Regions from separate parts of the Brevibacillus ginsengisoli genome, predicted to be linked through region 1. Evidence: riboswitches for the same ligand, from Rfam matches in the RefSeq annotation. Region 1 holds a riboswitch; each other region holds the start of a gene.

Evidence for each region. Region 1 has a riboswitch for S-adenosylmethionine ahead of metH (methionine synthase). Riboswitches for the same ligand answer to the same signal wherever they lie in the genome.
Region 2: linked by a shared signal. The riboswitch ahead of ACQCN2_RS06015 (1,2-dihydroxy-3-keto-5-methylthiopentene dioxygenase) and the one ahead of metH (methionine synthase) in region 1 are both predicted to bind S-adenosylmethionine.
Region 3: linked by a shared signal. The riboswitch ahead of ACQCN2_RS20325 (pyridoxal phosphate-dependent aminotransferase) and the one ahead of metH (methionine synthase) in region 1 are both predicted to bind S-adenosylmethionine.

Annotation. Positions count from the first base shown of each region.
Region 1 is NZ_JBNJQR010000008.1:139,456-143,720, forward strand. Features, by position in the region: gene metH (methionine synthase) at 1-2,424, opposite strand, end outside; SAM riboswitch class I at 2,527-2,625, opposite strand; gene ACQCN2_RS16920 (YjcZ family sporulation protein) at 2,805-2,903, shown strand; gene ACQCN2_RS16925 (stalk domain-containing protein) at 3,052-3,954, opposite strand; gene ACQCN2_RS16930 (hypothetical protein) at 4,119-4,265, shown strand, end outside.
Region 2 is NZ_JBNJQR010000002.1:519,548-523,812, forward strand. Features, by position in the region: gene ACQCN2_RS06005 (GH39 family glycosyl hydrolase) at 1-1,228, opposite strand, end outside; gene ACQCN2_RS06010 (NUDIX hydrolase) at 1,418-1,909, shown strand; gene ACQCN2_RS06015 (1,2-dihydroxy-3-keto-5-methylthiopentene dioxygenase) at 1,974-2,516, opposite strand; SAM riboswitch class I at 2,679-2,782, opposite strand; gene ACQCN2_RS06020 (aldose epimerase family protein) at 2,868-3,734, opposite strand; gene ACQCN2_RS06025 (hypothetical protein) at 4,008-4,265, opposite strand, start outside.
Region 3 is NZ_JBNJQR010000011.1:86,238-90,502, forward strand. Features, by position in the region: gene pyrH (UMP kinase) at 1-228, opposite strand, end outside; gene ACQCN2_RS20325 (pyridoxal phosphate-dependent aminotransferase) at 433-1,617, opposite strand; SAM riboswitch class I at 1,963-2,086, opposite strand; gene ACQCN2_RS20330 (efflux RND transporter periplasmic adaptor subunit) at 2,171-3,406, opposite strand; gene ACQCN2_RS20335 (efflux RND transporter permease subunit) at 3,433-4,265, opposite strand, start outside.

The DNA.
Region 1 (4,265 bases):
CCGGTTAGATGTAAATTTGCGGGTAAGCGCTGCTCCTCCCACCAGCATCGGGACGTGAATGCCCGCCGCGCGCAAATCTTGGGCGGTGATCACCATTTGCTGCGCCGATTTCACCAACAATCCCGACAAACCAATCGCATCCGGCTTCTCTTTGCGGCAAGCCTCGATCAGCTGCTCCGGCGGAACTTTGATCCCGAGGTTGACGATTTCATAGCCGTTATTGCCAAGAATGATCTCCACCAGGTTCTTCCCGATGTCGTGGACGTCGCCTTTTACTGTGGCGAGAATGATCTTGCCTTTGGATGCTGAAGATGACTTCTCCATGTGTGGTTCCAGATGAGCCACCGCCGCTTTCATGACTTCCGCGCTTTGCAGCACCTCGGCTACGATCAGCTGGTTGCCGTTAAACAGGCGGCCAACCTCTTCCATCCCCGCCATCAACGGTCCATTAATGATCTCGAGTGGCGGATATTTTTTCAGCGCTTCATCCAAATCTGGGATCAATCCGTCCTTGGAACCTTCGATTACGTATTGCCCAAGGCGTTCTTCGAGTGTAAGAGTAGAAGTTTCTTTTACCTGGGTTACTTTTTTCTGTCGATAGAATTCGGTGAACTTAGCCAGTGTCGCGTCATTGGTCTCGAAAAGTAAGGCCTCCGCCAGCTTCCGTTCGTGTTCGGGAATAGACGCGTAACGCTCCAGCTTCTCGGTATTGACAATCGCGTAATCGAGTCCGGCCACCGTGGTGTGATAGAGAAAAACAGAGTTCAACACTTCACGACCCGCGTTGGGCAAGCCAAACGAGATGTTGCTGATGCCAAGCGTCGTTTTACAGAGCGGAAACGCTTCTTTGATGAGGCGTATTCCCTCAACGGTCTCCCTCGCCGAGCCAATGTACTGCTCATCGCCTGTACCTACAGGAAAGACGAGCGGGTCAAAAATAATATCCTCAGGCTTCACACCCAACTCGTCGACCAGCAAGTGATAGGAGCGTTTGGCTACCTCCAGCTTCCTCTCACGGGTAATCGCCATTCCTTGTTCATCGATGGTTCCGACGACAACCGCCGCACCATACCTGTGAATGAGCGGTACCACCTGTTCAAATCGTTCCAAGCCATCTTCGAGGTTAATTGAGTTGAGAATCGCTTTCCCCTGAGAGTAAGTAAGCCCCAGCTCCATTACCTTGGCATCGGTGGAGTCGATCATGAGCGGCGCTTTCACTTTCTTGGTCACGTACCGGAGGAACTGCTTCATGTCGTTGTACTCATCCCGATCAGGGTCTGCCAAGCAAATATCAATCACCTGCGCACCCATACGAACCTGTGCGCGCGCAACGTCCGACGCTTCCTCGTACTGTCCATTGGTAATCAAATCACGGAACTTCTTGGAGCCAATGACATTCGTTCGCTCTCCAACAAGCAATGGGCGGTTGTCCTCCTCCACGTACACAGGGTCAATCCCGCTTAACGCGCTGATATGTCGCTTCGTCGCTTGTCTTGGTTTGTAGGATTTCAGCGTCTGTGCCATCGCTCTCACGTGATCAGGCGTGGTTCCACAGCAGCCACCCGCAATGTTGAGCCACCCTTGCTCCGCAAAACCGGCCAGCTTGGTTGCAAGGGCTTGCGGTGATTCATGGTAATGTCCGTTCTCATCCGGAAGTCCGGCATTCGGATAACAGCTGATCGAACAGTTGGCCAATTCAGACAATGTGCGGATGTGGTCTCTCATGAATTCCGGCCCTGTTGCGCAGTTCAAACCGATGGATACAGGCTGTAAATGCGCGAGCGAAATATAAAAAGCCTCAATATTCTGACCAGCAAGCGTTGTCCCCATTGGCTCAATCGTTCCGGAAATCATCACGGGCAGTTCAATTTTTAGCTCCGTAAAGGCCTGACGAATTCCAATCCCGCCCGCTTTCACGTTCAACGTATCCTGAGCGGTCTCCAACAATAGAACATCGGCTCCGCCAAGGATTAGCCCTTTTGCCTGACGGTAGTAGGCCTCTACCATATGCTCGAACGTAGCGCCGCCTGTGAGCGATAAGGTTTTCGTTGTTGGACCCATCGAGCCTGCTACATAGCGTGGCCAATCAGAAGTAGAGAACGCCTCTGCCGCTTCCTTCGCGATACGGGCAGCCGCTATATTGATTTCTTCGTCACGCGCCTGCAGCCCATATTCCGCCAATACGATATTGGTTGCCCCAAACGTATTCGTCTCGATGATATCCGCCCCGGCCTCGAGATACTTGTCATGGACATTGCGAATCACATCCGGTCGAGTCAAATTCAGCATCTCATTACAGCCATCCAATTCCTCTGTGCCAAAATCATCAGCCGTCAAATTGGCTTGCTGCAGCATGGTGCCCATCGCGCCGTCCAGAATTAAGATTTTATGCGTTAATTGTTCTTGAAAGGTAGGTTTGCTCATTCGGTTTCCCTCTTTCCTATTAAACTGGGGACAAATAAAAAAATCCTCTTCTTGAAAAACATAAGAAGAGGATCACGTCATCATTAACGTAGAATAAATCCCCTCTTATCTTTCAAAGCATCTGCTCTGCTGGATTTGGCACCTGTTAATCAGGTTGCCGAGGCTTCATAGGGCCAGTCCCTCCGCCTCTCTCGATAAGAGATCATAATTCGTTACATATGAAGTTGATGTGATGTTACCACTCTCTGGCGGGTACGTCAACGAAAAATTCTGTTTTTTCCGATGCTTCGCCCATTTTTCTGAGCACTAGGCAATTGCCCAGACCGAACCAGGCATTCGTGTATAGACTAATATCATAACGAAAGGAGGCAAAAACAAAAATGAGTACATCATCTTTTTGTAATAATATTGGCGGTTGCTTCGGGTTGATACTCGTTCTGTTTATCCTGTTGGTCATCGTCGGTGCTTCTGACGAATAACACGTTGGAAAATCCGCTTGCACGAAAGGCCGTTCGCTAATAACCACTGTCTTGAGCTAGGATGCCTGCTTCTCCCCAGGTATCCTTTTTCTTGTGGTTTCATACTGTGTCAAGGTTATTTGTATCAGACTCCCGCACAAGAAGGGAATTATTTTGAAGTAATAAAGAGAGACTTGTTCTTGGAATCCCATTTGTATTTTATCGAAAAAATCCTTGCAACATCATCTAGTGGTAAAAGGAAGCGTTTATTAACAATCAAAGTTTTTGCACCGATAACGGTCTTCTTCCCATTAATCAGTGCTTCGCTTTTATTCCCAACAAATTCTACATCTTTATTGTTTAGCATCACACCAATATTATTGCCAATAATTGAAGGAGTCCAATTCATTTCTCCACCTAGTTGATGGATGATTTCGGGCACTGGAATGTATATTTTCCCGTTTATAAAAGTAACTGGATGGTCCAAAAAAAGAACCCTTTCACCATTTACAAAAGTCTTAATAGCAAATTGAGAGTTATATGATTCTAACGAACGAGATATGCTCATGGAATATATAGATGAAGTTCCATCTTCTTTTGAGAAGGTTACTTCATAATCGCCAATCTTATATTCGTATAGATAATCTCCACCCTCGGTACTTGCAATACCAAGTGGTTTACCAAACATTTTAATTAATTGTTGCTCTGTTATTTTGTAAGTGGGAACATCAATACTTTGTACGATGTCTTGATAATTCATCATGACATCGGTTCTAAAAACACAGGCTTTGCATGCTTTAGACTTAGAATACTTGGTTACGAACGGTTGGGGATCATAATTCACATAAGTTGGTTGTTCGGTTGATGGCTCTCCCCACACTTTCACTAGATTCGCTCGTGTCATCCCAATATAGATTGGAAAGTTTTTTAATTTTCCTTGTTTCGCATAAGCAAACAAATCGGGAGTAATCTGATAAGCTTTTGAACTTGCCTCTGCTACATTACCCTGTACACTGATGATTGACATGATTACCATTACAGAAATGATTAGTAGGTTCCGTATAATCTGCATGTATATCTCTCCTCTCGGCAAATATATTACCACTAATTCCATTATATGGATATACCTTCCTCTTAGAGTGTGTCGATTCGGTTGTCACTTCCTCTGTTCTTTGATACGATCAACAGGTACATCAGATAAAATAGAATTTGTAAATGTTAGGGAGGTACTCACTCATGAGCGAACTTCAAGCGTATACGAGCCGTTCTGCCCTTCTCTCCTCCATTGAGGTTGTAAAAGAATTGGGACAGACAGATTTTGAAACTTACACGATCGTGAAGGAACAAGACAGCCCACAGCATTTCCTCCACTATTCGTTCTTC
Region 2 (4,265 bases), on a different contig from region 1:
AATCGAATAGTTGATCGACGTATGTCCAGTTGTATATGATCTCCCCTAGAGTATTGCGATTACAGAGCATCATTTCATCGTTAAATATCCCATGAAATCGAATATACTCAAAACCGATCTCCTTCTGCATTTCTCTCAGTTGCCTACGCCAATCCTCCCTTAATCCTTCAATCGCCCTGCCAAAGGTGGCCAGCTTTCTCCAGTAGTGTGGAAAAGATGTGCCTTCCTGATCTGCTCGGATTACATGAAATCTTTCTTCCGGTGGCACGGATTCCTGTATCGTTTTATTATCAAGCTGCTGGTAGGCGAACAAATTTTCAAAAATAGCGGTATGCTCGATATCCAAATATCCTTTATGAGAGAGATTATCACCGTTTACGTTAGACTCCCTTAACCTGATCTGTTGTTTATATTCGAGTGGCTTGCACTTATATTTCTTTTTGAAGTGTTTATAAAATAGCTTGATATCGGAAAACCCACAACTAGCTGCGATATCAGTAATGGTTTGGTCACTATGTAACAGAAGATCAACCGATGTCTCCAATCGTTTCTGGATCACATACTCCTGAAAGGGTACCCCTACATGATCTTTAAAAAAATGAGACAAGTAATAAACACTTAAATACTCTTGATTGGATATTTGCTGCAAGGAGATTTTTTGTGCGTAATTTTCATCTACATATTTAATGATTCGATCAAGACGTTCCAGATTTTTCTTATGATTTTTCACCTTTACATCATCTACAATGATTGGGTTAAAATACTTGATTAAGTGAAGGAGCAAGGAGTTGACGATGATTACCAGTTGAAACAGGTATCCCTCGCCTTTTTTATTCATTACCCACATCAATTGTGCTAGATAGTGTCTGATCTTATCAAATCTTTCTTGATGCATTTCGTCGAAAAGGAAGGATTTAACGTCAAAAGTCAATTTACCGAGATCAGGATAATAGGAATGAGAAAACTTCGGATTGATTTGGAAGGCCAATAAAATATTGTCTTCCCCTGTTTTATATGTGCTGTGTACTTCATTCCGATTAATTAAAATAAGGTCCTTTTCTTTTAACAAGTAATGGTTTGGTCCAACCATGATACTGAGTGAACCTTTTAGAACAAAAATGACTTCAATTTCATTATGCCAATGCAATTCTACCTCATGAACACGATGCACAAATATATTAATGGGAAGACCAGACTGATATTCAATGATTTCATAGTTGTACTTCATTCAATCACTCCAGGAAATTAAAAATCATCCATTTTATATAGATTAGATTTGTATTTTCATTCTCCTTTAACTATTCATAATTTTCAAGCATTTATGTGTAATAAAGCTTCTCTGGGGCTGTACAGATTTCACTATTTGTGAAAATATAGAATTTATACAGTCTGTTTATTCATTAGAGGGAGGAATAATATGAGGGAAATGATTCGCATCCAAGGAACTCAAGGTATTTTTCATAATCGCATCGTGGGAGTTGTCCTCCACCAAGGTCATGTATTGCTGCATCGCAATATACACGATGATTTCTGGGCTCTTCCAGGAGGCAGAGGCGAAGTTATGGAACCGTCTGAGATCACGATCCAGCGTGAATTCCAAGAAGAACTTGGTGTAACGGTTTCCGTTGAACGATTGCTATGGCTGGTGGAAAACTTTTTTAGCCATGAGAACCTACCTTATCATGAACTGGCTATGTATTATCTGTTATCCATACAAGACAATTCTCTTCCTAGGAATATGCAAGAGGAGTTTACAGGAATAGAACACGATGTCCAGCTGATCTTCCGGTGGTTTCCGCTTGAAGAATTGGAGCATCTCCCGCTTTATCCGTCATTTTTACGAACGGCTTTACAAGAATTGCCCACCACTATTCAACACATTCGGCATTATGATGAACCTGAAGAATAAGAGAGAGTGCCCCGGTTCGGAGGCACTCTTCTTTTATCAGTTTATTTTGCTAGATGGAGTTAACTTATGCTTTTTGAAAGTTTGGATCTTCGTACGGTTGTGCTACCCAGCCATCTTTTTCAATAAACAGACGGACCGCCACCACTTGGCGATTCTCCATCAGGGTAAAGAAATGCGGATTATGTTCAGGCACGGAGATAACGTCGCCCGCCTCCAATTCAACATCGAAATACCCTACTTCTTCAGGTCCTTTGATAATGAAAATCCCCCGGCCTGACACGATCGCACGAATCTCGTCTTCTGTGTGAGTGTGAATGGCCTCAAATTTTTTCAGTAATTCCTCAAGGTTCGGTGTCGCATCTGACAAAGAGATGACATCCCAGATCAAATAGCCTCTACGTTCAGCCAAATCGCGAATCTCTGAATCGTAGGTCGCAAGAATTTGTTGTTTCTCCTCATCGGATAGGGTAAATTTATCCTTTAGTTCTGTGGGGAGCTTACTGGTGTCCCACTGTTCAAACAAAATCCCGTGTTTTTCCAGAAAAGCGAGAACATTTTCTTTACCACTGATTCGTTCATTGGTGTTACGGATTCTGATTTCAGCCATGCTTCATTCCTCTTTTCTTTTTTCATGTATTCATGTCAGTCTTGCCAAACTTCAGAAGATTGGCTCAGTTTCTGGCGTATGAGTATTTCCTTCCATCGTATGACTCATGAAGCAGGAAAAACAAAAAAACTTCTCCGATAAGAAGAAGTTTCACCTACCTCACTCTTATCTGCCAGAACAAAATGTCCTGCTGGAATTAGCACCTTCTACTACGTAGTGGTTGCTGGGCATCATCGGGCCAGTCCCTTCGCCTCTCTTGATAAGAATATTTTGTTAAATTAATCCTACTATAAAACTTGGATTTATGCAATGGAATCTTGCGTCTTCCTTACTGGAAATTGTGAACATCGTTTATTGATCGACTGATATAGTGATGCGCGTTCGTAACGCTTCTTTGGGCTGGACATATAGCAGTTCTTTTTTGAGATTCATCTCATTTGTTTTGGCCATCCAAGGTTCTACACACATGAACGGGGATCCAAGCTCTGTCCAGATCACCATATAACGGAAAAGCTTGTCGTACGTGATCATGACGTTGCGATTGATTTCTGGAAGAGCAAAGCTGACTTGCGGCTCTTGTGTGTCAAGCAGAACGACAGATTCACTCCGCTCGCTTAAATTAAAGGAGCCCTCATACCCCTTAATCCCCCCGTCATTGTAATCAAGATACTGGGTTGCATCGGTTTTGATGTGAATCGTTTTGTGGTCTGTCGCAAAATAAGGATGAAAACCGCTGTACATAGGCATCGGGATTTCTGAGTGATTCCAATATTCCTGATGGATAATGAGCGCATGATCCTGCAGCTCGTAACGGAAAATCAATTCAAAATCAAAAGGGAAAGATCGTTTGGTCTCTTCATTACTCCTCATACCGAGTGTGATTGAGAGCTCATTTTCCTCTTGTATTTGGAGCACTTGCCACGGGTGATTTCGTGCTACCCCATGATTCTTCATTGGGAAAGTCTGGCCGTGAAGTTCATATTCTCCGTGTTCAAGTTGCCCGCAAATTGGGAAAAGAATCGGGATTCCCCCGCGAATATTGGAATCTGGATTATGAAGCGTTTCCTCGTTCAGAAATAATAGTTCATCTCCCAGAAGCTTAAGGCTAATGACGATCCCCCCGCGTTCTGGAACAACTTGAAAAGAAGATTTCGTCTGATGATTCACAAGCTCATAAATGGTTAAGTTGCCTTCCTTGCGAACAGCTGCTTGATTCATTATTACTTCATCCTTTGTCTCATGGCTTATCTCTGTTGTCATTTTTCGATTTTCTTGACCCAAGTGAATCTTTCTTGTGTCCCTCTCCCTGAAATTATAATATGAAACGATGCCATGTCCAAATAACTTCTCTGCGTAGCATAGTCAGAATGCGCTGTCCCCAATACTGGATTTCCCTGACACATAAAAATGGACCCTCTTTTGCGAGGTGTCCATTTTTATGTGTCGAATCAGTTTACATAACAAATGTTATGTAATTTATGTTGTAACCGCTTACATCTTTTTGCCATAAATAACGGAGAACTTATTTGTGTTCACAGGTTTTAACACGCTAAATAAAAAGATCACAACATACATCGGAAGAACATTGTAAAACACTAGCGGAATGTAAAACATCCATTCCCCACTCTCTCCCCATTGGGCCACCATTAACCCTAATAGAGTCACCAAAACCATCGTATTGAGACCAGCTGCAATACCGATCCGTTGTGGAATCTTCGATGACAGAAGCAAAAAGTTGGTGATCATCAC
Region 3 (4,265 bases), on a different contig from region 1:
CAAGGTTCCGATGTTATCTGCCTCCGCCCGTTCAATTCCCCAGCTCTCTCCCATATTGCCGCGAAAAATATTGCCGCCGCCAATCACGAGACAGACCTCAACACCCAAACCCACCACCGTCATAATCTCATTGGCAATGTGCTCCAATCGCTCCGGGTCAAATCCGAATTCATGCGCACCGGCCACAGCACCACCGCTTAGTTTAATCAGAACGCGTTTGTACCTCATCCTATCCCTCCATTATCGCCCCAAAAAATAAAAACACTAAAGCATCTCGCTCTAGTGTTTCAACCGAAAAGGGAAAGGAAATAGAAATGAAAATGTTTCGGATTGATCCAGCTCATTCTCATTCCGCTATCCCCCTTCCCTTTATTTTTCTCTTATTATTTTATCTGTGGCTATTTCCAATTTCAATGAAAACTTCCTGATTTTTCACAATTGTTCGGTTGTGAACAATCCCAGCCTGGCAATTCGCTTTGCTGCTTCACGCAGTCTCTCTTCTGGAGATAACAAGGCGACTCGAACATATCCTTCACCCGTTGGGCCAAAGCCCACTCCCGGCGCTACAACTACGTGCGCTTGTTCCAAGAGAAGATCGGCAAACTCAATGGAACCAAGTCCATTCGGAACTGGCAGCCAGGCGAAGAATGAACCTTGGGATGGAGCGGCTTGCCAGCCAATCTCCTGCAATCCTCCAAACAGCGCGTTACGTCGGCTTTCATATACGGCCACCAGATCACGTACACAAGCCTGCGAGTCAGTTAAAGCGCGAACAGCAGCCATTTGAACGGCTCCAAACAAGCTGACAAAATAATGGTCCTGAATAAGGTTAATGAGACGCACCAGTTCTTTATTGCCCACCATCGCTCCTACCCTCCAGCCGGCCATGTTGTAGGTTTTGGACAAGGTGTAGAATTCAACCCCCACCTCTTTGGCGCCGGGGGCTTGCAGGAAACTGACGGGTTTCTTGCCATCAAAACTGATGGCTCCGTAGGCAAAATCATGGCAGACGACAATTTCATTCTTACGCGCGAATTGTATGGTTTCTTCAAAAAATTCAATCGGCGCATTGACCGCAGTCGGATTGTTAGGATAGTTAAGAAACATCAGCTTCGCCTTATTCACGTCTTCTTGCGACAGCTTGCTATAGTCAGGCAGGAAGTTGTTTTCCTTACGAAGAGGCATCATCGCCATTCGAGCTTGGGCAATCGCTACGCCAGACCAGTAGTCAGGATAGCCCGGATCAGGAACCAGCGCAACGTCTCCCGGATTTAAGAGCACCTGACAAATCTCAACCAGTCCTGTTTTGCTGCCGAACAGGATCGCCACTTCCTCTTCTGGATCAAGATCAACGTCAAACTCCTGTTTATACCAGTGAGCAATGGCTTGCTTTAATTCGATGCGCCCTTGAAACGGCGGATACTTGTGATGGAGCGGGTCGGCTACCTGCCTTTGCAATTCTTCGACTATATGGGGTGGAGTCGGCAAATCTGGATTCCCTTGACCCAGGTTAATGATGTCGTAGCCCTTGGCCAACTGCTTATTGACCTTGGCTACTAATGTGGAGAAAAATTGGGTCGGTAATTGTTCCATAATGTGTGCAGGTTGAATTCGCATGTACCTCTTTCCTTTCCTGAGCCGTTCGACTAAGAAAAGACTTCGTCCCTTTTCGCTCTGTGGAAGTTCGCAATGAAGTTGGAAAGTCCGCTCTCTCAATCCGAAAGGGAGTCGCCAAACGCTTCGCGCCCCTACGGGGTTGGGTGGCGACTCTTTTCCCTTTCTCCTTTCCTTCGCTAAGCTTCACTTCCAAGGAGGCTGCAAGCGGACGAAATCTTTTCTTGATAGGCTTGCGCGAATGGATAAGTTTAATTACTTTACCACTGTAAAGCAATTAAACTTTCCAATTTAATAAAAAATAAAAACCCCCTTCAGCGGAGAAGGGGGTACGTGTCTGTTATTCACGCCTTATCTCCCAGGAATTGCTCCTGCTGGAATTGGCACAGATGTGTTCACGATTGATGGAATCGCGTACAACATCCGCTGCCGGGCTTCATCGGGCCAGTCCCTCCGCCTCTCTGGATAAGTGAGTTTTCCTATTCATTTTGTATGTTTATACTAGCGAGCCGAGTGACTTGTTGTCAAGGAGGCTTACTGCTTTATTCTTTATTCTTTATTCTTGTTTCTGGATTTTTACCTTACCGCCGTCTTTTAACAATGTCTGGCCTTTGACAACAACGGTAGCCCCTTCTTTCACACCGGTAAGGATCTCAACTTCATCGCTGCTTCCTTGTCCGACGGTTACTTCCACCTGTTTGGCTACGTTGTTCTCAATCACATACACATAAGATTTGCCTTCCCGTTCAAAAATTGCTTTGCGGGAAACCAATGGTACTTTCTTTTGCCCAGTCGAATCGAAGTTAAACTTCACATTCACGACCATATCGGACTTTAATTCGTTGGAAGGATTCGGGATGGAGATTTCAGTCGGATAAGCTTTCAATTGCGGATCCATCACCGGGCTCACAGCAGTTACTTTGGCATCCAGCACCTTTGCCAACGCGCTTACTTCCACTTTTACACCTGTGCCAACCTTGACCTTGGTTATATCGTTTTCGGATATATTCGCCTTAACAACAAGTGGATTTGTATTCACGAGCGTGATCACAGGTGCTTGCGGGGAAGCAAATTGTCCAACCTCTCCGTTTACACTGGAGATATATCCGCTGAAAGGAGCAGTAACGACTGCATTGGCCAATTGTGTTCTGGCGTTTTGCAAACTAACCGCAGCCTGCTTCACAGATGCCTCGGATACTTGCACACCGCCCATCTGTTGTGCCGTCGACAAGCTCATCTTCGCATTGTCATAAGCGGTTTGGGCATTCGTCAACTGTGAATTGGCTTGTTCCATTTGTTGTGAAGAAACCGCTCCTTGATTAAACAAATTCTGCATGCGCTGCTGGTTCACTTGGGCATCTTTTAAGGCTTGCTCGGACTGCTTCAATCCATTTTTCGCTTGTTCGAGCCCACTATTTGAGTTGCTGCCAGATTGTCTTAGGCCAGCTTGGGCAACCTGCAGGGCAGCTTCTGCTTGTCGTACGCCATTTTCCAGGTCGGCTTCATCCAAATGGAATAACACCGCACCTTTTCCTACATATTGACCTAATTTGACTGGCAATGAAGTAATCTTCCCAGTTACTTTCGGGCTGATATTCACTTCCTGACTAGGTGCAAGCTTGGCAGTCAGTCCTGCATCCAAGGAAACCGAACCATTTTTCACAAGCTCAACTTGTACTGGGGTAATTCTTTCTACAGCTGTGGTCGTTGCCTCTGGTGCTTTTTGCGAGCAGGCAGTTAAGAGAAGTACCGTCGATAACGCCAGTATGAAGTGTTGTTTTTTCACTTTTATACTCTCCCTCCGTTTACTTAAGACGCCTAGGATTCCAGGGTAGGCATATTCTTTTGCTGCTTTTTCAACATCTTCTTCTCTCTTCTTTTCTCCTTTTTGGCTCGACGCTTGATCCCTAAATCATTGAACCAGGAATACACAATGGGGACCAGAATCAGCGTAACCAATGTAGATAAGCTCAAGCCGAAGATAACTGTTACACCCATTGGCTTCTGGAATTCAGTACCTGATCCGGTCGCAAACGCAAGCGGACCAATGGATAAAATGGTCGTGAGCGTAGTCATCAGAATCGGACGCAAACGGATAGGACCTGCCATCAGAATGGCTTCTTTGGCATCATGACCTTTTTTCCGCAACTGATTCACGTAGTCAATCAATACGATCGAGTTGTTCATAACCAGACCGACCAGAAGGATATACCCGATTAGAACTGATACACTCAGGGTAGTTCCCGTTACCGCTAGACCAATCAGGACACCTGGAAGTGTCGGTGGCAAGGCAAACATGATAATAAACGGACTAAAGAAGGATTCAAACTGCGACGCCATTACCATATAAACCAGAATAATCGCCAACAGAATGGCAACACCTAGACTCGTGAAGGATTCGACCATGTCTTTGCTTTGTCCGCCGTACTTCAGCAGATAGCCGTCTGGAAGGTTTAATTGATCCAGTTTTGTCTTGATTTCCTTCATCACGGCGTTAAGATCTCGTCCGTTCAAATCTGCTGTGATTTTCACTTGTCGGGACTGATCTTCACGGTTGATGGCAATTGGAACATCTACCTTTTTAATGGTTGCCACTGAAGAAAGAGCGATCTGTGCTCCTCCTTGACCAGAAATACGGAGATTGTTCAAAT